DNA from 3 places in the Arthrobacter sp. Y3221159 genome. Region 2 is predicted to be linked to each of the others. Evidence: riboswitches for the same ligand, from Rfam matches in the RefSeq annotation. Region 2 holds a riboswitch; each other region holds the start of a gene.
What was found. A riboswitch is a leader RNA that binds a small molecule or an ion and turns the genes downstream of it on or off. The one in region 2 is predicted to bind cyclic di-AMP.

Region 1 (7,020 bases), on a different contig from region 2:
CCAGACCGCGCGGTGCTGCAGCAGCACCCCCCTGGGCGGATCGAACGCAAGAAGGCCGGCCGCACCGAAACGCCCCCAAAAGCGTCCGCGGTCCCCCTCCACCCAGGCGTCGCCCGGATCCCGGGGACCGGTGCGGAGGGGCGGGGTGGTGGACGCTGCGGAAGCCAGAGAATGATCCATCAGCCCAGTCTGACAGGTACATCATGCCCGGGCCCAGCACACGCCGGGCGTCAGTTGCCGTGCGGGCGTTCGACGGCGAAATCACCGCCGGGATACATGATGGTTTCGTGCCCGTCATCAAAGCGGACCAGGTAAGGCGGGGTTCCGTCCTGTCCCCGCACTTCCAGGATCACCCCGTGGCGGTCCGTGGATCCAACATGCCGGCCGTGGACGATAATGCGGTCGCCCTGCGCTGCCTCCATGGCAATCACCTCCCAGCCCCCAGATTACGACTCTCACGGGAACCGGAACAGGCCCAGCGTGGCAGGATTTCCCTATGCCGCTGAACATCGTCCTGGTTGCCGATACCCACATCCCCAAGCGGGCCAGAGACCTGCCCGCCCCGGTGTGGGCCGCCGTCGAAAGCGCAGACGTGGTCTTCCACGCCGGTGACTGGGTGCAGGCCGGGGTCCTGGACAAATTCCAGGAACGCAGCCGGTACCTGGTGGGCGTCTACGGGAACAATGACGGGCCGGACCTGCGCGCCCGCCTCCCTGAAACCGCGCACATCACCCTGGACGGCATCCGGTTTGCCATGGTCCATGAGACCGGGCAGGCCAAGGGGCGGGAGCTGCGGTGCGAGGCGCTCTATCCGGACACGGACGTCCTGGTCTTCGGGCACAGCCACATCCCCTGGGACACCACGTCCCCGGCAGGCCTGCGGCTGCTCAACCCCGGCTCGCCCACGGACCGCCGGCGCCAGCCCGCCTGCACATACATGACAGCAAAGGTCGACGGCGGCCGGCTGGCGGAGGTGCGCCTGGTGGAGGTGGCGCGGGAGTAGTTCCGGGTTGGCAGGTGGCCGCCGGTTGCCTAGGCTGGGACGGTAAGCATACTTAGCTTCTTGGAATCCACCCAGCAGGAGGACCGCCATGACAGACCAGTACACTTTCCGGAATCCGGTCACCGCCTACGAGCACATTTCCCCGCCGGAGCAGCACCAGCCCGAGCCGGGACTGGACGCGGAGCTGACGCCCAAGGCGGACCTCGGTGAGGAAACTTACCGCGGCACGGGACGGCTGGAAGGCCGGAAGGCAATCGTCACCGGTGCGGATTCGGGTATCGGTGCCGCCGCGGCCATCGCGTTCGCCAGGGAGGGGGCCGACGTCGTCATGTCGTACCTGCCGCAGGAGGAGGAGGACGCTGCCAGGATTGCGGGCATTATCGAAGCCGCGGGACGCAAAGCCGTGAAGGTTCCCGGGGACCTCAAGGACCCGTCTGTCTGCCGTGACGTGGTGGATACCGCGGTGGCCGTCCTGGGTGGTGTGGACATCCTGGTCAACAACGCCGGAAAGCAGGTGGCCCAGGAGGACCTCGCGGACATCACGGACGAGCAGTTTGACCACACGCTGAAGACCAATGTCTACGCCATGTTCTGGCTGACCAAGGCAGCCCTTCCGCACATGCCCGCGGGGTCCACCATCATCAACACCACCTCGGTGCAGGCCTACAACCCCTCCCCGACGCTGGTGGACTACGCCACCACCAAAGCCAGCATCAACAACTTCACCAAAGGCCTGGCCCAGCAGCTCGCTCCCAAGGGGATCCGTGTCAATGCCGTGGCGCCGGGACCCATCTGGACTCCGTTGCAGGTCAGCAGCGGCCAGCCCAAGGAGGAGCTGCCGGAGTTCGGGCAGTCCACTCCGCTGGGCCGCGCCGGCCAGCCCGCAGAACTCGCGCCGGCGTATGTTTTCCTGGCCTCGCCCGAGTCCAGTTTTGTGCTGGGCGAGACGCTGAACGTCAACGGCGGCAGCCCCACCCCGTAGTTCTTATGCCTGGTCCTGCCCGGCGAGCAGTTCATCGGTGGCTTCGTCGGGCTGGCCGTCGAAGAACTGTGCAAGAACGGTCTTGAACACCGTTTCGCCGGGCGCCGCGCGGAGGAACAGCGTCATGGACGACTGCAGCTTGCGGGCGTCAATGCCGCCCAGAATATCCTCGGCCGTGCGCCCGGCGTGGTTGGTCAGGGCCTGTGCGCACTCCAGCAGGCGCGGACCCAGCACGTCGTGCTCAAGGTATCCCCGGGCCTCGTCCAGTGACCTGATGGCATACTTCCGCGAGGTGGCGCTCTGCCCCAGCCCGGCGATCTGCGGAAAGACGAACCACATCCAGTGGCCGCTCTTGCTGCCCAGCTGCAATTCGGACAAGGCCTGCTCATATGTCCCGCCGCTGTCCTGTGCAGCGACGAAGCGTTCAAGGTCATAGGGATCGTTCATGGATGTCTCCTTGTCGGGGGGTGTTGGGACCGGGCGGGAAGCCGGCGCCTGGCGGCTGCCCAAGTACTGCTGCAGCCTGGCGCAGGCTGGTGTGCGGGTCCTGGGCCCACCGCGCCAGCACCACATCGGCGCGCTGCCTGTCGCGCTCCGGCAGCCCGGCAAGCAGCGGCGCCACCACATCGGCCACGAGGGGGCCTTCCAGTTCCGCTGTGGAAGCGGAGCGGAGGAACCCTTCGATCCGGGTCAGGTCCGAGTGGCGGAGCCATCCGGCCTTGGCTTGGAGCAGCACCACGGCAGCCAGCCGCCGCTCGAAGACCGGCCTTGCGCCAGGGTTGGGCCGGCCCCAGAGGACTGAGGCCAGCTGGACCGTGGCATCGTGGTCCAGGGCTTTGAATTTCCGCAGCGCATCACGGACGGTTCCCCGGACAGCGCCCACGGAGGCTCCGTAGGAGGCGAGGACCCCGCCCAGCCGGGTGGCGACGTCGTCCGCGCGGTACCAGGAGCCCTCGTTCTGCAGCGTACGGTCGATGAATTCCGCCGCCGCGGCAACGATGTCCGGCCCCGCTGTCACTGCCGGCCTGCCGCGGCGTGGTTGATGCAGAACGCGGTCCATGGCCGGGCTTCCAGCCTGCCCTCGGCAATGGCTTCGCCGCAGACGGCGCAGGTGCCATAGGTTCCGGCGTCCAGCCGGGCGAGGGCGGCCTCCACCTGGTCCAGGCCGGCGGCGCTCTGCTTCAGGAGTGCGGCCGCCTGGGACAGCTCGAAAGCGATCGTGGCGCCCTCGGGATCGTGTTCGTCATCGACGTTTGAATTGAGCCGTGCCGAACTGGCCGAGGCGATGTCCGCGCGAAGGTCCGGAAGCAGTGCAGCCTTCCGCTTCCGCTCCTCCTCGAGCAGCACCCGGAACCGCTCAAAATCTGGCATGGAGAAAGCCTAGCGCGCCTCTCAGTACCAGTTCCTGGCTACGGAGTGGTCCCACGCCGCGCAGGGTGTACGGTAGCGGTCCCGGATATACCCGAGCCCCCACTCAATCTGCGTACGGTAGCTGGTAAGCCAGTCGCTGCCGGCGCTTCCCAGCTTGCCGGGCGGCAGGGCCTGCGGAATCCCATAGGCCCCGGAGTAGGGGTTGGTGGCGGTGGTCAGCCAGTTGGATTCCTTGGTCCAGAGTTGGGCGAGGCACAGGAACTGGTCCTGGCCCCAGCCGTAGGCTGCAAGGCGGCCGGAGGCGTAGCTCTTGGCCGCAGCGGGATCGTTGACTGCGCCGCCTGGAACGGAGGGCACGACGACGGCGGGCGGGCCGGGGATTGCAGGCGCCGGGGCAACGGGGGCGGGGTTCGCCGGGGCCGGGTTCACGGGAGCAGGATTTACCGGGGCCGGATTTAGCGGCGCGGGATTCGCTGGCACCGGCGCTGCCGGGACCGGGTTTGCCGGAGCGGGAGGTCTTTGAGCACCGGCAAGGGCAGCATCTGCAGCTGCCTGCCGGCGGGCCTGCTCCTCGGCAGCCGCTCGCTTGGCAGCCTGCGCCGCCTCATAGGCTGCAAGCGCCGCCTGGCCTTGCCGGTATTCGCCCTCGAGCGCCGCCGTCGTGCCCTTGAGGGACGCCAGCTGCGCGGTCAACTCTCCGCTGCGCCGCTGCTCTTCGGCGACCTGCCGGGCCACCGCGTCCTGGGCGGAACGGGCAGTGTCCAGCTTGGCCTTCGCCTCCCCGGACAGGCGTTCGCGCTCCGCCCTGGCGGTCTTTTCCTGCTCCGCCAGCGCAGCGGTGGCTTTGCCGGCGGCCTCCGCCCGGCTGACCAAATCCGCGGTCTTGGCTCCCACCACCTCAACGACGTTGAGCCCGTGGATGCTGTTGTTCTCCAAAGCTTCCAGTGCCACAAAGAATCCCATGGTGGTTCCGCCGGTCTTGTACGATCTGGCGGCCAGCGCACCAACGGCCTGTTGATGCCGCTGCAACTCCGCGTCCGCCTGGGCAGCCTGGCCTGCAAGGGCATCCACCCTGGCCGTTGCGGACTGCAGGGCGGCATCCGCCAGTGCATAGTCGGCTGCGGATGCCACGGCGGCCGTCCCGAGCGCTTCGGACTCGGACCGCAGGCCTTGAAGCAGGCCTGTGATGTTCTCGATCTCGGCCGCCTTCCCGGCTTCAGACTGCTGCGCCTTCTGAACGTCTTCCCACGATGGGTACCCGCCCGGCGGAGTCTCATCCGCGGCCGCCGGAGGCAGGGCAGCGGGGCCGGCCAGGGCAAGTGCCAGCAGCCCTCCCAGCAGCGGGGGCTTGAACATGCTTCCGATCAGGCGCATAGCTCCGAAGCTTAGCGGGTTTCAACACTAGGTTGAGGGTTGGGCGACCTCCCGCCGCTACCTTAATAAGTTTGTGACATAAATAACAGGCGACGCCAGCCGCAAAATATCACGCGAGGTCAGAAAGGTGTGCTAGTACCTCCAGACGTTTGCTTAATTTGATAGAAGCGCCTCGTATGTTACCCAAACGTGACAATTGCTCCGGGGCCGGGTTATGGTCTTCAGGTGTCCCTCCCAATCGGGACATTCCCATCAGTATGCCGAGCCCTGCCACTGACCCGGGATTCAATCGCTTTCCAGCTGGCAGGGACGGGGGAACCAAGTTTCCACGGCCGTTACGGCCTTGGGGTTAAGTCGATAGCGCCTCCGTCCATTGTGGGCGGTTGCCTTCGGCCGGGTATCTCCAACCCGAACCCGACAGCTCACCCCGCAGGCATGGGAGAGGCGATCACACGTGTCAAAAAATTTCCCTACCGCCCGTCACCGCGCAACTCCGGCCCGCTCAATCGCGCTCCAGGGCTTGGCTGCTTCCGCAAAGTCCCAGGCACGGACGCTCAGCCGTCCGATGCTCGCAGTTGCCGCTGCGTCCGGCATTGCGTTCGGTGTTGGAGCTCCCGCCCATGCAGGCGTGACCGGCCCGGATACCACCGAAACCGCTAGCGTCCAGGCGTCCAGCGCTCCGGCAGCCGCAGTGGCTGCCCCCGCTGCCGCAGCCCCTGCCGCCGGCAACGTCTACACCGTGGTTTCCGGAGACACCCTGGGCGCCATCTCGGCCGCTCACGGCGTCAGCCTGAACGATGTGCTGGCCGCCAACGGCCTGGACATCTCCACCATCATCTACCCCGGTGACCAGATCACCATTCCGGGCGCCGGCTACGTGGCACCTGCCGCTGCTCCTGCCCAGGCCGCACCTGCCCTGGCGAACACCGGCTCCACCATGAACTATGCCTCCGCGGCCGTTGCCCCGGCTCCGGCCCCGGCCCCCGCACCTGCCGCGACCGGCACCGGCACGGGTGCAGCCATCCTGGCTTCCGCCTACGGCCAGTTGGGCGTGCAGCAGGACTGCACCGCCATGGTGGAGAAGGCCCTCCGCTCCGTCGGCAAGTCCGTCGGTGACCTGGCTCCCGGCCAGTTCTACCAGTACGGCACCACCGTGGGCACCCCCGCCCCCGGCGACCTGGTGATCACTGCAGGCCACGTGGGCGTGTACGCCGGCGACGGCCAGGTTGTCAGCGGCGGCGTGGACGGCTACAAGACCGAAGTCCACTCCATCAGCTGGCTCGGCGGAGCTTCCTTCGTCCGGGTAGCGTAGTTACCCCGCGCAACTGAAGCAGCCGCACCAAGAGCTGCGCACATAAGGGCGGCAGCCGGGAAGACCCCGGCTGCCGCCCTTGCCGTGTTAACGTGTTGCCACCGGGACCCCCCGCCACTTTGCGGCGCAGCCTGTCACGTGCCGCAGAACGTCATGTACTTGCCGAAATCTTCCGGCGCGCCTTCGGCGTAGCGTTCCAGCCCGGGTCGCTCTTCGTAAGGGGAGCCCACTGCTTCAAGGAGCCTGGTAAGCGGCTCCAGGTCGCCGCCGGTGGCCGCAGCGAGCGCCTCTTCCACCAGATGGTTGCGCGGAATGTACACGGGATTCACCCGGTCCATCCGGTCCGCATCCGGCTTCATGGACCGCCAGCGCCCGGCCCAGGCGTCGAATGCTGCCAGGTCCATGACCATGCCCCGGACAGGCCTTTCATTTCCGCGCGCTGCTTCGCCCAGGTTGCGGAAGAACCGCGTGTAGTCCACCGGGCCGTCCTTCAGGATCGCAACCACCCCGTCCACCAGTTCGGATGCCGCTTCGGCCTCAGGGCTTCCGGCGGGGCTGGCGGGCAGGCCCAGCTTGGTCCTCATCCCGTCGAACCAAGCATCGCTGTACTGCCTGCGGAATTCGCCCAGCGCCTCCACGGCGGGAGCGACGGCCTGCTCCTGGTCCTCGTTGATCAGCGGAAGGATCGACTCGGCGAGGCGCGCCAGGTTCCATTCGGCAATAACAGGCTGGTTGGCGTAGGCGTACCGCCCGCCCACATCGATGGAACTGTAGACGGCGGCGGGATTGAAGTCGTCCATGAACGCACAGGGCCCATAGTCGATGGTCTCGCCGGAAATGGTCATGTTGTCCGTGTTCATCACGCCGTGGACGAATCCCACCAGCATCCATTGCGCCACCAGCGCGGCCTGGGCCGACACCACCGCCCGGAAAAGCGCAAGGTACGGATTCTCAGCTTCCGCGGCGGCGGGGTAATGC
Region 2 (7,020 bases):
CAAGGAAACGAAGTCTCCTTGAGGATGCGGTTGTCGAGTATCTGTCCGGCTGACAACACATCTGGCGTGCCCCGCCCGCTGTACCACCGCGCGCCTGGACAGTCGCACATCGCCCCCACCCGGCGTCGGACTTTCCCCGCCCGCGGCTGTCCGGCTAGATTCATCAGCAAGATGACTAATGCGCATGATTCTGTCCACGCCACTGCCTACTGGACCACCGCCCGGGAACACGGCGAGCTGCTGCCTGAGGAGCTCCCGGCTCGGGCTCCCGGCGAAGCCCTGGTGCGTGCCCTCTACTCCGGCATCAGCAAAGGCACGGAGATGGTGGTCCACCGGGGCGCTGTCCCGCCAAGGGTGGCTCAGGAGATGCGGGCACCCCACCAGGAGGGGCAGTTCCCGGGGCCCGTGAAGTACGGCTATCTGTCAGTGGGCGTGGTGGAGGAGGGGCCGGAGGAATGGAAGGGCCAGCGGGTCTTCTGCCTCAACCCCCACCAGGACCGTTACGTGGTGCCGGTCTCGGAGCTGACCCGGATCCCGGATGACGTGCCCACCCGGCGCGCAGTCCTCACGGGAACCGTGGAGACTGCTGTCAACGCGCTGTGGGAGGCCGGACCGCGGCTGGGGGACCGGGTGGCGGTGGTCGGCGCAGGGCTGGTTGGCGGCATGGTGGCCACCCTCCTGCGCACCTTCCCGCTGTCCCGCCTCCAACTGGTTGACCTGGACCCAGGCCGGAAAACCCTGGCAGACGCGCTGGGCGTCGACTTCGCCCACCCGGATGACGCGCTGGCAGACTGCGACATCGTCTTCCACTGCTCCGCCTCACAGGAAGGCCTGGAAAGAAGCCTGCAGCTGGCCGGCGATGAGGGGGACGTCATCGAGATGTCCTGGTACGCCAACCGCGAGGTCACCCTGCCGCTCGGCGAAGACTTCCACGCGAGGCGCCTGTCCATCAGGGCCAGCCAGGTGGGCGTCGTGGCCCGCGCCCGGCGCCACCGGCGCACCAACGCGGACCGCCTGGAGCTTGCGGTGTCCCTCCTGAAAGATCCGGTGTTCGATGTTTTCCTCACCGGGTCGTCGCCATTCCAGGAACTGCCCGAGGTGGTGCAGGGCCTCGCCCACGGCACCATCGACGCCCTGTGCCACGTCATCGAGTACCCGCAACACAACGTAGAACCGCAGCAGCCAGCCCCCACCCATCCCACAGACCAGAGGTAATGCATGTTCAGCCTGACAGTCCGCCGCCACTTCATGATCGCCCACAGCCTCCCCCGCGAAGCCTTCGGCCCGGCGCAGGCCCTGCACGGGGCAACCTTCGTCGCGGAGGTTGCCTTCCGCCGTCATTCGTTGAACGATGACGCGATCGTCCTGGACATCGGCGCCGCCGGAACCTTCATCGAGGAGGTGCTGGCGGGACTGAACTACCGCAACCTCGACGAGCACCCTGACTTTGCGGGCAGGCTCAGCACCACCGAGGCGTTGGCGCAGTACATCGCGCAGGAAGTCGCGGGAAAAATCGAAAACCACGACGACGGCCGGCACCTGCAAGGCATCGACGTCACCTTGCGCGAAAACCCGGACGCCTGGGCCACCTACTCGCTGGACCTGACAGCCTAGAACCATGCGCCGTATCCGCCTGCTGGTTCCCGGCAACATCCACCACCACTCCGGAGGCAATGCGTACAACGCCAAGCTGGTCCGCGGGATGACGGAGCTCGGGGCCGACGTCGAGGTGGTGCCCGTTGAAGGCGCCTGGCCGGAACCCTCGGCCAAGGACCGGCGCCGGTTCGGCGGCATTATCGGCGCTTGGGGTCCGGAGGCGGAGCAGGAGCCTGCCGTGGACATCGTGGACGGGCTCGTCGCCGTCGGCGTCCCGGACGAACTGGAGTATGCAGCCAAGGCCGGGCGGCAAGCCTGGGTCCTGGCACACATGACAGTTGATGTGACGGCGGATCCTGGCCCGGTGGAACGTGAGGCGCGGGCCATGCGGGCAGCCTCCGGAATCATTTCCACCAGCACCAGCACGGCGGCCATCCTGCAGGAGCGCCATGGGCTGGCCGGGATCCGCGTCGCCCTCCCCGGCGTCGATCCCGCACCCGTGGCATCCGGATCCCGCCCGCCACGCCTCATTGTCGTGGCGGCCCACCTGCCCAACAAGGACCAGTTGCTGACCGTGGAAGCCCTCGCCCTAATCAAGGATCTTGAGTGGAGCGCAGCCATGGTGGGGTCTGACCAGGCGGACCCGGATTACGCGGCGGAGGTGCGGGCCGCCGTCGCTGCCAGCGGGCTGGACGACCGGCTCAGGATCACTGGCGAGCTCCTGGGCTATGCCCTGGAAAATGCGTGGGACGCCGCGGACCTCAGCCTGCTGGTGTCCCGTGTGGAGGCATTCGGCATGGTGGTCACCGAGTCACTGGCACGGGGAATCCCGGTGGTGGTGCGGCAGGGGACAGGTGCAGAGGAAGCGCTCGGGCTGGCACGGTTGGTGAAGGACGACGGCGGCGCCCGGCTTCCCGGCGCGGCCGTACCGCTTGTGCCGGGGGACCGGGAGAACCCCGCGAGGCTCGCCGGCGTCCTGCGCCACTGGCTGCGGGACCAGGCAACGAGGGACGAATGGCGGGCGGCCGCGCTGGCGGCCCGTGACCGGCTGCCGGGGTGGGACCAGACGGCAAGAGTCGTCCTGGAGGCGTTGGAGCCCGGGGAGACGGCGGAGTAGGACTTCCCGCTACAGACGGCTGCGGTGTCCGGCGAAGAAATCACGGAGCAGTTCCGCGCATTCGGCTTCCCGCACCCCGGAGTAAACCTCCACCCAGTGGTTGAGCCGGCGCTCGCGGAGGACGTCGAACACCGATCCCGCGGCGCCCGCCTTCTCGTCCCAGGCACCGAAGACAACCCTGGGAATCCGGGCGAGGACGATAGCGCCGGCACACATGGCGCACGGTTCAAGGGTGACCACCAACGTGCAGTCGGACAACCGCCAGCCGTCGGCCTTCCCGCCGTCGCGGGCCGCAAGCTCGCGCAGCCGCTCCGCTGCCTGGCGGATGGCCACCACCTCGGCGTGTGCCGTGGGGTCCCCAAGCTCCTCCCGCTGGTTGCGTCCGGAACCCAGCACCGCGCCGTCGGGCCCCAGCACCACGGCGCCGATTGGCACATCCTCTGTTGCAAGGGCGCGGCGGGCCTCCGCAAGGGCAAGACCCATCCACGTGTCGTGTGTTCCAGTGGAGACCATGGCTCAATGATAGTTTCGAAGGATACCCTGAGCCCGTGACGACCAGCCCCGGGAGGCACAAATGAGCACCGTCCGTGACCGCGTGGACAGATGGTTCAAACCATATGCCGCCCTGTGGCTGACCCTGATCATCGGTGGAACCCTTGTGCTTGCCATGGCACTGCTGGGCGCCGAGGTGTACTCGGACGTGGTGGATGAGGAAGGCCTGGCCAGCCTCGATATTCCTGCACTCGACTATTCGCAGTCACTGCGGAACCCCGAAACGGACGCCTTCGTCACCGCATTCACAAACATCGGTGGCGGGGTCGGGATGCCCATCCTCGCGAGCATCCTCACCGCCTGGCTCACGTTCCTGAGCCGGTCCTGGCGGCCGCTGATCCTGGTTGGCGGTGCAGCCGCGGTGTCCACCACGGCAACCACGATCGGCAAGCGCCTGGTGGGCCGGACCCGTCCCGAACATACGGAGGCCGTGCCACCGTATGAAACCACGCCGTCCTTTCCAAGTGGCCATACCCTGAACACCACCGTGGTGATCGGCGTGCTGCTCTATATCCTGTGCCTGCACTTCTTCAAGCTGTGGGTCCGCATCACCGCCATCACAACGGGCGTGATCTTCATCATCGCGATGGGATTGAGCCGGGTATACCTGGGGCACCACTGGCTCACGGACGTGATGGCCGGCTGGCTGCTGGGCCTCGCGTGGGTGCTGATGGTCATACTTGCCCACCGGCTGTTCCACATGATCAGGCGGCGGGAGCACGTGGGCCCGGCACCCGATTTCGAGCATCCAGTGGTGCGGGATGTGGTGGTTGATGCCCTGCATCACGACGGCCCCGGCGGGCACGGGAAGGACAACGCCGGGTGATAGTTTTGACGCATGCGAACTCTCGTTGTGGACCACCCGCTCGTCGCCCATAAGCTCACCGTCCTGAGGGACAAAAACACCCCGTCCCCGGTGTTCCGGCAGTTGACCGAAGAGCTGGTGACCCTCCTCGCCTACGAGGCGACCCGCGAAGTCCGCACCGAACCCGTCACCATTGAAACGCCCGTCAGCAGCACCGTGGGAACCGCATTCACCAAGCCCACCCCGCTGGTGGTACCCATCCTGCGCGCCGGCCTGGGCATGCTCGAGGGGATGACCAAGCTCGTCCCCACCGCCGAAGTGGGATTCCTCGGCATGGCCCGGGATGAAGAAACCCTGGACATCATCACCTACGCCGAGCGGCTTCCCGAAGACCTCACCGACCGCCAGATCTTCGTCCTGGACCCCATGCTCGCCACCGGCGGAACCCTGCGCGAGGCCATCAAGTTCCTGTTCAAGCGCGGCGCCTCGGACGTCACCTGCATCTGCCTGCTGGCCGCACCTGAGGGCCTCGCCAAGCTGGAAGAGGAACTCGCGGACGCCAACGTGACGATTGTCCTGGCATCCATCGACGAAAAGTTGAACGACAAGTCCTACATTGTTCCCGGGCTCGGGGACGCGGGCGACCGCCTGTACGGCATCGCCGGCTGAGGTTCAAGCCTTCCAAGACAAGGGGTGCAGCCGTAGCCTGAGCCCATGGACTGGAAACTTGAACTCGTGTTTGTCCCTGTGTCCGATGTGGACCGTGCCAAGGATTTTTACGTCAACAAGGTTGGCTTCAACGCCGATTTCGACCAGCGGCCCACCGACTCCATCCGCTTCGTCCAGCTGACTCCGCCGGGCTCGGCCTGCTCCATCTGCATTGGTGAAGGACTTACGGACGCCCCTCCGGGGACCGGTTCCAACCTCCAGCTGGTGGTCAACGACATCGAAGCCGCGCACCGCCACCTCAAGGAGAACGGCGTCGACGTCAGCGACGTGGACGTGCAGGACTGGGGCCACTTCGTCTACTTCGCCGATCCGGACGGCAACAGGTGGGCGGTGCAGTACATCCCGGGACGGGACTCTTAAGCCCAAAAATCACCGGCCCTCACGCACGGACAGCGTGAGGGCCGGTGAAATTCAGCAGCGGCTTAGTACCAGTTGTTGGCGTAGTGGAAGTTCAGCGCGCCACAGGGGGACTGGTAGCGCTCCTTGATGTAGTTCAGGCCCCAGTTGATCTGTGTGCGGTAGTTGGTGAGGTAGTCCGCACCGGCGCTGGCCATCTTCTCGGCGGGCAGGGACTGGACGATGCCGTAGGCGCCGCTACTGGGGTTGGTGGCCGTGGTGGTCCAGTCGGATTCCTTGGTCCAGAGCGTCACCAGACACTGCATCTGGTCCTGGGCCCAGCCGTAGGAACCAAGCTGGCCGGCGGCGTAGGCCTGCGCGCCTGCCGGGTCGTTGACCGCGACGACGGGAGCCGGCTCGGGTGCAGGAGCCGGCTCGGGTGCAGGTGCCGGAGCGGGCTCGGGTGCCGGAGCAGGCTCAGCCGCGGGGACGGGCTCCGGCGCGGGTGCGGGGGCCGGCTCGGCGGCCTGGGGAACAACGTTGATTTCGGCGGGGGCGGGAGACTCGGCCGGGTGGGACCGGATCTCGCTCTTTTCGATGCTCATCTGCGCATCGGAGTCCGCCGCCGTGGTGCTTGTGGTGGACGCCGCCGGAATAAAAGCATTTGTCGCCTGGCCGGCGGCGCCGAGGCCTACCAGCAGCGCACCGGACGTTGCGAGGACCGCGGCACGCTTGCCGAGGGTGAACTTCTTGCCTTCCGAACGCTGGGAATCGCTGTCGGAACCCTGTTTCGGGCGCGGTTTAGCCGGGAATGTAAACATGATGAATCGCCTCTCACACCTGCGGAGTTAGCTGTCGGGTTCGGATGAGGGCATCCGGCCGCACGGAAATATCACGTGCTGGCTTAACCCCAAGGGCAAATCAGTGCCCGGGACGGTGGGTCCCCCGCCTCTGCCTTCGATCAAGCGGAATCCGGGAAGTGGCAGAGCTTGGCGTCATCCGGATATACGGCCCGAACGGGAACCGTACCCAATCGACGCTACAGGAGTTCAGCGCTTAAGTCACATTTAGGTAACGGACATCACGATGACGGCGCGTCGACTTGTGCCAGTCGGCGCATAAGGGCAGGTGGAGGGCTATGCGTCTGGCCCGGCTGTGATGCGGCCGTGACCTTCCCTTCGTGGGCCTGTCTATTCATTGCGTTGGACAAGTCCCGTCCGCTGGTTCCCTCCGCGGCCGAGGCCGGCCTCTTCACCCAAACGGGGCGGTCCTGGGCGGCGTCCATCGCGATGAGTAACAGCGCCTGGACCTCCGGTGTGGGCGGGCGGAGCCTGCGCGGCAGTTCAAGCCGTCGAACTTGGGAGCATCGCATCCAGTGGTCACAGTCCATCGACCGTACATACGGCGCTCGCGGCCGGGAGGTATTCGGCCCGGACGCGTGGGCCAGGTGCAGGGAGCGGAGTTGATCCTGGGCCTGCGGGCCGATAAACGCGGGCTTGCGGGAAAATTTCTTCCCTTGCTCCGCGCGCCGCTGGACACGCGCCGGGGCAGTAGGGGGCGATTTTGGCAATTCGCACTCACTTGAATAAAAAACTTCGCGGAGTCGCCTTTCGCGAAGAATATTCTGCCAACAGCCCTATTTGTGGCGGCAAATCGGATAACGAATGTTATTCTTTAGCTTCCGCCAGAATCGTGATCTGCGCCACAATAGAGCATTTCGTCTCACAATGCGGACGATTCGATCCATTGTTACTTGCAAGTTGCCATTGTTACGCTGCACACTTCCAATGTGAACAAGAACTCAACAGCACCTGCAGCCGCAGAATATTGGCCCAGCACATCAGCTGCTGCCGACATGCGCTGTTGTCGAATGCACGCCTGACCT
Region 3 (7,020 bases), on a different contig from region 2:
CACAAGAGCGTCAACTTCGGAAAAGTTGACGCGAGTTAGACGGTACAGGAGTTTTGACCGAATGTCACATTCAGGTCACGGCTGGTCACGTCAATTCGAGAGTCAGCAACCATTTGACTAGAGCCAGCCCGTCGGATCCACTACTTCGCCGTTGACCTGCACCTCAAAGTGCAGGTGGCATCCGGTGGAGGCTCCGGTGGTTCCGCTCAGTGCCACAACCTCGCCGCGCGAGACCGTCTGGCCCTCAGTCACATTGAAGGACGACAGGTGGTTGTACGTGGTCTCCAGGCCGTTTCCGTGGTCGATCACCACACGGTTGCCGCCGCCGAACTGGTGCCAGCCTACAAACGTCACGGTGCCGGTGGCGGCCGCGAGAACTGAGGTCCCGCACTGGGCAACGTAGTCCTGCCCGCGGTGGAAGTCGCCGGAACCACCCGTGATGGGGCTGACGCGGTAACCGAAGGGCGAGGCTGTGGTCAGCGACGCCAGCGGGGCGCCCAGGCTTCCGGTGGATGCGGCGCGGGAAACAGCGCCGGCGGACTGGGCGCTCAGGAGCTGCTTGAGCTTGCCGTCCGGATCCGCCTGGGTCACTACGGCCGAGCGGCTGAAGTCGATCTCCGCTCCGGCTTCGGCGGAGATAGCGGGCTGCGGGGTCACAGCGGTGGCCGCAACAGGCGCAAGGCCCGCCCCGTCGGTGGCCATGACCGGGCTGGTGGCCGGAACAGTCACGGTGAGCACCAGACCGGTGGCAGCCAGTGCCATGCCGGCCTTCTGGCCGATGCCGCTCGCCGAGGCGAACTCGGTGATTTGCCGGAACGGACCCCGACGGCGCCGCGCATCACGGTGGAGATCGCGGGGGCGCTCCGTGTGGATGACTTCGGCGACGCGCGGTGCCGAAGCGGGGCCAGCGGCGCGGCGGCGCCCCCTGGAGGTCTGCATGGACAAGAAGGATTCCTCTCTGGAAAGCCTGCGAAGTTAGCTGTCGGATTCGGGTCAGAGAGTTCAAAGACCCGGCCCGCCGTAAGCAAGCTTCGGCACAGAGATATCCGCTGAGGGATTCCTTCACTGGAAGAGGCTTGCTGCTGACGGACTTCACCCCAAGGCAGTCCCCCGCTGCCGCTTGTGGTTCCCCCGCCTCTGCCAGTTAGTGACTCGTGCTCCCGATCCGCTGGCAGAGCTCGGCTCCGGATCAGGTAACGCTTTTGTATCAACGCTTGGTTCAACTATAGGGGCTTAAGGCCCTAGGTAACAATTCCGTTATCTTGGCGTTACCGGCGTCACACCGGGTGGTCCGGCCTTCCTAGCGAACGTGAACGAACACGTGCGCGGCAACCTCCGGCGGAAGTTCCAGAGCGCCTTCAATGCCGGGCACGCGGACCGAGATGTAGTCGCCCACACGTTCAAGGGTTACCGCCGCGCCTGGGCGGATGCCTCCCTCATCGAGCTGGGACAGCAGTTCCGGCTCCACCTGGATGGGCTCTGCCAACCGGCTGACCGTGACCTCCGACGCAGGCCCGTAGGACTTCATGGCTTCCAGGAGGCTCGTCACCGTATCGCTGGAGGCAAGTGCGGGCTGGCCACCAAGTGCGGCAAGGCCCGGAATCGGATTGCCGTACGGCGATTCGGTGGGATGGTCCAGCATCTCGTAGATGCGCCGCTCCACCCGCTCGCTCATCACGTGCTCCCAGCGGCAGGCTTCGTCGTGCACATAAGCCCAGTCCAGCCCGATCACGTCGGCCAGGAGCCGCTCGGCCAGGCGATGCTTGCGCATGACCTCGGTGGCGCGCTTGCGGCCGACTTCGGTGAGCTCCAGGTGCCGGTCGCCGGAGACCACCACCAGGCCGTCGCGCTCCATCCTGCCGATGGTCTGGGACACCGTGGGACCCGAGTGGCGCAGGCGTTCCGCGATACGGGCCCGCAGGGCAACGATGTTCTCTTCTTCCAGTTCCAGAATGGTCCGAAGGTACATCTCCGTAGTGTCGATCAGATCCGTCATCCAGCTCAGCTCCTCGAGCGCAGTACCTTGCGTTGTCCCACCGTATCGCTGTTCACCGCGACGTAGTCCGTTGGCTAGCTTAGCCTATTTTGACTTAGTCCGAATAGTTGGAAGCCGCCTGGCAACCCGTCTCAGTAGCTGGACTATGACGGTCCCGGTTCCCGCCGAATCAGCTGTTCAGGCAGAATGGGAAAGGCCTTCGATGCAGTCATTGCCGACTGCGCGCCAGCGACCATCCACCCGTTCGGACCTAAGCGCGTCCACGCCGAAATTGGAGCCCCCGTGAGCGAACCAAGCATCACTATTCCTGCCGATCTCCTCCCCAAGGACGGGCGGTTCGGCGCCGGACCTTCAAAAGTCCGCCAGGAGCAGATTGATGCGCTGTCCGCCGCATCGAAGAACGTCCTGGGCACCTCGCACCGGCAGGCTCCGGTCAAGAACCTCGTCGGTTCAGTGCGCGAGGGCCTCAGCCAGTTCTTCCGCGCCCCGGAAGGATATGAGGTTATCCTGGGCGTGGGCGGTTCCACGGCGTTCTGGGATGTTGCCAGCTTCGGCCTGGTGGAGCAGAAGGCCCAGCATTTGTCCTTCGGTGAGTTCGGTTCCAAGTTTGCGGCCGCCACCAACAAGGCACCGTTCCTGGACGCCTCCTCCATCATCAAGTCCGAGCCCGGCACCCGGCCGGTGGCGCAGGCAGAGGCCGGTGTGGACGTGTATGCCTGGCCGCAGAACGAGACCTCCACGGGCGTGTACGCACCGGTCAAGCGGGTGGCAGGCGCGGATGAGGATGCACTGGTGCTGGTGGATGCCACCTCCGCAGCCGGCGGCCTGGACGTCGATGTGGCTGAGAGCGACGTCTACTACTTTGCCCCGCAGAAGAACTTTGCCTCCGACGGCGGACTGTGGCTTGGCCTGTTCTCCCCTGCTGCGCTGGAACGCGCCGCACGGGTCAAGGCAAGCGGCCGCTGGATTCCCGATTTCCTGGACCTGCAGACCGCCATTGACAACTCACGCCTCAACCAGACGTACAACACCCCGTCCCTGTCCACCCTGGTGACATTGGACGCCCAGGTGCAGTGGCTGAACTCAAACGGCGGGCTGGACTTCGCCGCGGCCCGGACAGCCGACTCGGCAGGGCGCATCTACAGCTGGGCCGACGCCGCCGAGTTCGCCACCCCCTTTGTCGCCAACCCGGATGAGCGCTCGAACGTCATTGCCACCATTGACTTCGACGAATCAGTGGATGCCGCCGTCGTAGCCAAGGTCCTGCGCGCCAACGGCATCGTGGACACGGAGCCGTACCGGAAGCTGGGCCGCAACCAGCTCCGGATTGCCACGTTCGTTGCCATCGAGCCTGACGACGTCTCCGCACTGCTGGCCAGCATCGACTACGTGGTGGGCGAGCTCCGCAAGTAGCCTTTCCTTAAGTACGACGGCGCCGCCCGGGTTTCGCCCGGACGGCGCCGTTTGTGTATCCCGGCAAGGGGACGTTCAGCAGTTACTCGCTGCCGGCGTCGTTCGCCGTCGCCTGCGTGGCAGGATCATCCGTGAAATCGGCATCGGCGGCGTCGGATTCCGTGAAACCGGCATCGGCGTCAGGTTCGGCAACAGCAGCGACGGAAACTGCCGGTGCGGTTTCTTCAGATTCGGAGGCTTCCCGTTCCTGCTGCTGCTCGTCCTCCGGACGGACGCGCTCAGCCCACGGCACCCATTCAGGAGCGAGGATCGAATCCTCGGACGGCAGCAGGCCCAGCTCGCTAACGGTGACCACCTTGGAGCGGGAGTTACGGGTTACCACCGCATACCATTGCCAGCCGGCGTAGCCGGCGAGCTTCGACTCGAACAGGTGCGTGACCAAACGGTCGCCTTCGCTCTTGGCTGCGAGGTGCCGCCCGATGTCCCCGGCGGCCGTGATGCCCTCCAGCGCGGTGCGGGCCGTATCGACGGCACCGGCAAGGAAGGCGTCCGGCTTGCCGGTCCGCCATACCGGCACGCCTGCCCGGCGCTTTGGCGCGTTCCTGGCTACCGCCGGGGCTGTTCCCGCTGCAGGAGCCGTCGCGGCACCTGCAGCGTCGTGCACCTGCGTCTGCGGCTGTTCAGCTTCCGGACTCATCGGCTGCTAAACGTCCAGCTCGTCGGCAACCTTACGCAGGGCAGCCGCGATTGCCTTGCCCTTGTTGCCTTCCGGGTATTTGCCTTTGGACAGCGTGCCGGACAGATTGTCCAGCACGCTCACCAGGTCCTGGACCAGCGGTGCGAGGTCCCGGGCGGCGGGCCGCTTTGCCTTGGCGATGGACGGCGTCTTGTCCAGAACCCGCAGGCCCAGGGCCTGGGCGCCCTTGCGTCCGTCGGCCACGCCGAATTCCACTCGGGTGCCGGCCTTGAGCTCCGTCACGCCCTCGGGCAGCGACGATTTGGGCAGGAAAACCTCCTGGCCGTCCTCGCCTGCCAGGAACCCGAAGCCCTTGTCCTTGTCATACCACTTGACCTTGCCGGTAGGCACGTAATCAACCTTCTTCTGCTGTCATGAGACACGGCCAGCCGCCACCGCATCCGCATTGTTGTGCGGGTTCAAGGTATGGCTGCTCTAAACCGTGTTGGTCTATATCCTTCAAGGTTATCCTGCCCGGTGCCCTATTCACGCTTCCAACAGGGCCGGGCAACAGCGTTCACGCCGGGTGCCCGGAGCGCTGTAGCGTTACATTCATGACACCCTCGCGCTACCGGCGGCCCATCATGATCGCGGCCGCAGTCATTGCAGTGCTTTCCCTGGTGGCCGTGGGAGCAGTGATGGCCCTCGCTTTTGCCGGGTCGGTGGCGCCGTCATTGGTAACGTACGCGGCACTGTATGGCCTGCCGGTAGCGTTTCTCCTCATGCTCTTCCTCGTCCTGGACAGTGTTGCCGGGCGGCGCCGGGCAGGAAAGCCGGACCAGCGGTAACGTTGGGACTGATGTCCCTCATACGCGCGCTCGGCAAGGATCTGGAATCACGCAGCGACGACTCGTTGCGTGCGCTTTTCGCCGCGCGGCCGGACCTGATCTCCCCTGCTGTTCCCGATTTCTCCGCCCTCGCTGCCCGCGCAAGTTCCCGGGTCAGCGTCCAACGGGCCCTTGAACGGCTCAACCGGCCACAGATGCAGGTGCTGGAAACCCTTCACCTGTGCACCAACACGGATACCGAGCACAGTGCTTCGGCCGCGGGGCTGCGCAAGATGATCTCCGGTGCCACCGTGGCCACCGTCGAGCAGATCCTGGCCGGACTGCAGGAACTGGCACTGGTACACCGGGCGGCCCCGCCGCACGGGACGTCCGCCGCAGGCACCAGGCAGCACTACTACCTGCCGGTCGGGTGCCTCAAGGATGTTGTGGGACTCTACCCGGCCGGCCTTGGCCGGAGCTACACGGAACTGGTGCGCCTCCAGCCGGCGTTTGCCCAGCGCGTGGTCCAGCTGGTCTCCGAGCTGCACCACAGCGGCGCCGCCATCCAGGATGCAACCACCCCCATGGAGGCCGCCCTCGCCCTGCAGCACTGGACGTCCTCCCCCGAGGCGCTGAAGGGCATCCTCGCCGGTGCGCCGGAACGGACGACGGCGTTGCTCGGCAGGTTCCGCAACTGGGCCATGGGTGCCGTCCCCCAGGCGCAACGCAAGGCTTCCGTCACGACGGAAGGTTCCGACGTCGGGCCGATTGACTGGCTCCTGGCCCGCGGCCTGCTGGTACCGCTCGATGCGGCACACGTGGAACTGCCGCACAGCGTGGGACTGTCCCTGCGCGGTGGCGTGATCATCGACGACTTCGCCCTCACACCGCCCGTTCCGGAGCTGGGCCGGACCACTGCCATGCTGCGGAGGAATGCGGCGATGAGCGCCATTTCCGAAACGCTGCGGCTGGTGGGCGAACTTCTGCACGCCGTACGGGAACAGCCCCTGATGACGCTGCGCAGCGGCGGGGTGGGGGTACGGGAAACCCGCCGGCTTGCCGATCTGCTCCGCGTTGAGCAGGCGCGGGTTGGGTTGCTGCTGGAGCTGTGCGGGCTCGCGGGCCTGATACGGCTGGATGTGGACTCGTCGTCCTGGGTCCAGCCGCCGGAGCTGGAGTGGCTTGGACTGCCCCGGCAGGAGCAATGGCTGTGGCTGGTAAACGCCTGGCTGGCCAGCGAGCGGGTCCCGTCCCTGGTGGGCCAGCCCGTCAATGGCGCCCAGGGGCTGCCGGCGGCACACCGCACCGCCTCCGGCAGCACCATCGTGCCGCTGTCCGCCGAGCCCCAGCGCCCCGACGCCCCGGTGATCCGCAAGCGCATCCTGGAGATACTGCACGAACTCACCACCGAAGCCTCGGCGCAGGATGGAGCGGCTCCCGTGCTGGACACCGCCGCCGTCCTCCAGCGCGCCGAGTGGGCCCAGCCCCGGATGGCGCGGCGGTTCAGCTCGCTGATCCGCGGCGTCCTGGCGGAGGCCGAACTGCTTGGACTGGTGGGGTCCGGGGCGCTGACGCAATTGGGCAGCGCCTTCGCGGAGGACCGACCGGACGCGGCCCTGTCGATCCTGGGAGAACACCTTCCGGCTGCCTTGAACCATGTGCTCCTGCAGGCGGACCTCACCGCTGTTGCACCCGGATACCTCGCCCCTGAACTGACCGAAAAGCTCCTTGTCATGGCCGACGCCGAGGGCCAGGGGCCCGCCACCATCTACAGGTTCACGGACAGTTCCATCCGCCGCGCGCTCGATTCCGGCTATGACGCGCCGGGGCTGCTGGAGTTCCTGCGGGAGCACTCCGCCACCGCCGTACCCCAGCCGCTCGAGTACCTGGTGGAGGACACCGCCTCACGCCACGGCCGCGTGCGCGTGGGGCAGGCGGCCAGCTTTATCCAGAGCGAGGACGAGGCGGCCTTGCTCGAGCTCCTGTCCGGGCCCAAGGCGGCCGGGCTGGGGCTGGTCAGGATTGCGCCCACGGTCCTCATCTCCACGGCACCGCCGCGGCAGGCAGCCCAGGTTCTGCGGAGCCTGGGGCTGTCCCCTGCCGTGGAA

Region 1: linked by a shared signal. The riboswitch ahead of AC5RT3_RS16585 (LysM peptidoglycan-binding domain-containing protein) and the one ahead of AC5RT3_RS04320 (aggregation-promoting factor C-terminal-like domain-containing protein) in region 2 are both predicted to bind cyclic di-AMP.
Region 3: linked by a shared signal. The riboswitch ahead of AC5RT3_RS13415 (M23 family metallopeptidase) and the one ahead of AC5RT3_RS04320 (aggregation-promoting factor C-terminal-like domain-containing protein) in region 2 are both predicted to bind cyclic di-AMP.

The regions. Positions count from the first base shown of each region.
Region 1 covers NZ_JBNHFC010000017.1:66,518-73,537, forward strand. The annotation lists gene AC5RT3_RS16545 (NUDIX domain-containing protein) at 1-180, opposite strand, end outside; gene AC5RT3_RS16550 (DUF1918 domain-containing protein) at 231-422, opposite strand; gene AC5RT3_RS16555 (metallophosphoesterase family protein) at 497-1,003, shown strand; gene AC5RT3_RS16560 (glucose 1-dehydrogenase) at 1,092-1,985, shown strand; gene AC5RT3_RS16565 (DUF1810 domain-containing protein) at 1,989-2,432, opposite strand; gene AC5RT3_RS16570 (DNA alkylation repair protein) at 2,416-3,003, opposite strand; gene AC5RT3_RS16575 (TraR/DksA family transcriptional regulator) at 3,000-3,356, opposite strand; gene AC5RT3_RS16580 (aggregation-promoting factor C-terminal-like domain-containing protein) at 3,378-4,730, opposite strand; cyclic di-AMP (ydaO/yuaA leader) riboswitch at 5,011-5,181, shown strand; gene AC5RT3_RS16585 (LysM peptidoglycan-binding domain-containing protein) at 5,185-6,042, shown strand; gene AC5RT3_RS16590 (protein adenylyltransferase SelO) at 6,177-7,020, opposite strand, start outside.
Region 2 covers NZ_JBNHFC010000003.1:49,124-56,143, reverse strand. The annotation lists gene AC5RT3_RS04360 (HNH endonuclease signature motif containing protein) at 1-53, shown strand, start outside; gene AC5RT3_RS04355 (zinc-dependent alcohol dehydrogenase) at 172-1,215, shown strand; gene AC5RT3_RS04350 (6-pyruvoyl trahydropterin synthase family protein) at 1,219-1,614, shown strand; gene AC5RT3_RS04345 (glycosyltransferase family 4 protein) at 1,619-2,713, shown strand; gene tadA (tRNA adenosine(34) deaminase TadA) at 2,723-3,226, opposite strand; gene AC5RT3_RS04335 (phosphatase PAP2 family protein) at 3,288-4,091, shown strand; gene upp (uracil phosphoribosyltransferase) at 4,104-4,739, shown strand; gene AC5RT3_RS04325 (glyoxalase superfamily protein) at 4,785-5,159, shown strand; gene AC5RT3_RS04320 (aggregation-promoting factor C-terminal-like domain-containing protein) at 5,222-5,956, opposite strand; cyclic di-AMP (ydaO/yuaA leader) riboswitch at 5,962-6,121, opposite strand.
Region 3 covers NZ_JBNHFC010000012.1:19,435-26,454, reverse strand. The annotation lists gene AC5RT3_RS13415 (M23 family metallopeptidase) at 118-939, opposite strand; cyclic di-AMP (ydaO/yuaA leader) riboswitch at 950-1,169, opposite strand; gene AC5RT3_RS13410 (iron-dependent transcriptional repressor DtxR) at 1,301-1,996, opposite strand; gene serC (phosphoserine transaminase) at 2,279-3,409, shown strand; gene AC5RT3_RS13400 (DUF3027 domain-containing protein) at 3,492-4,106, opposite strand; gene AC5RT3_RS13395 (cold-shock protein) at 4,113-4,496, opposite strand; gene AC5RT3_RS13390 (hypothetical protein) at 4,700-4,933, shown strand; gene AC5RT3_RS13385 (helicase-associated domain-containing protein) at 4,945-7,020, shown strand, end outside.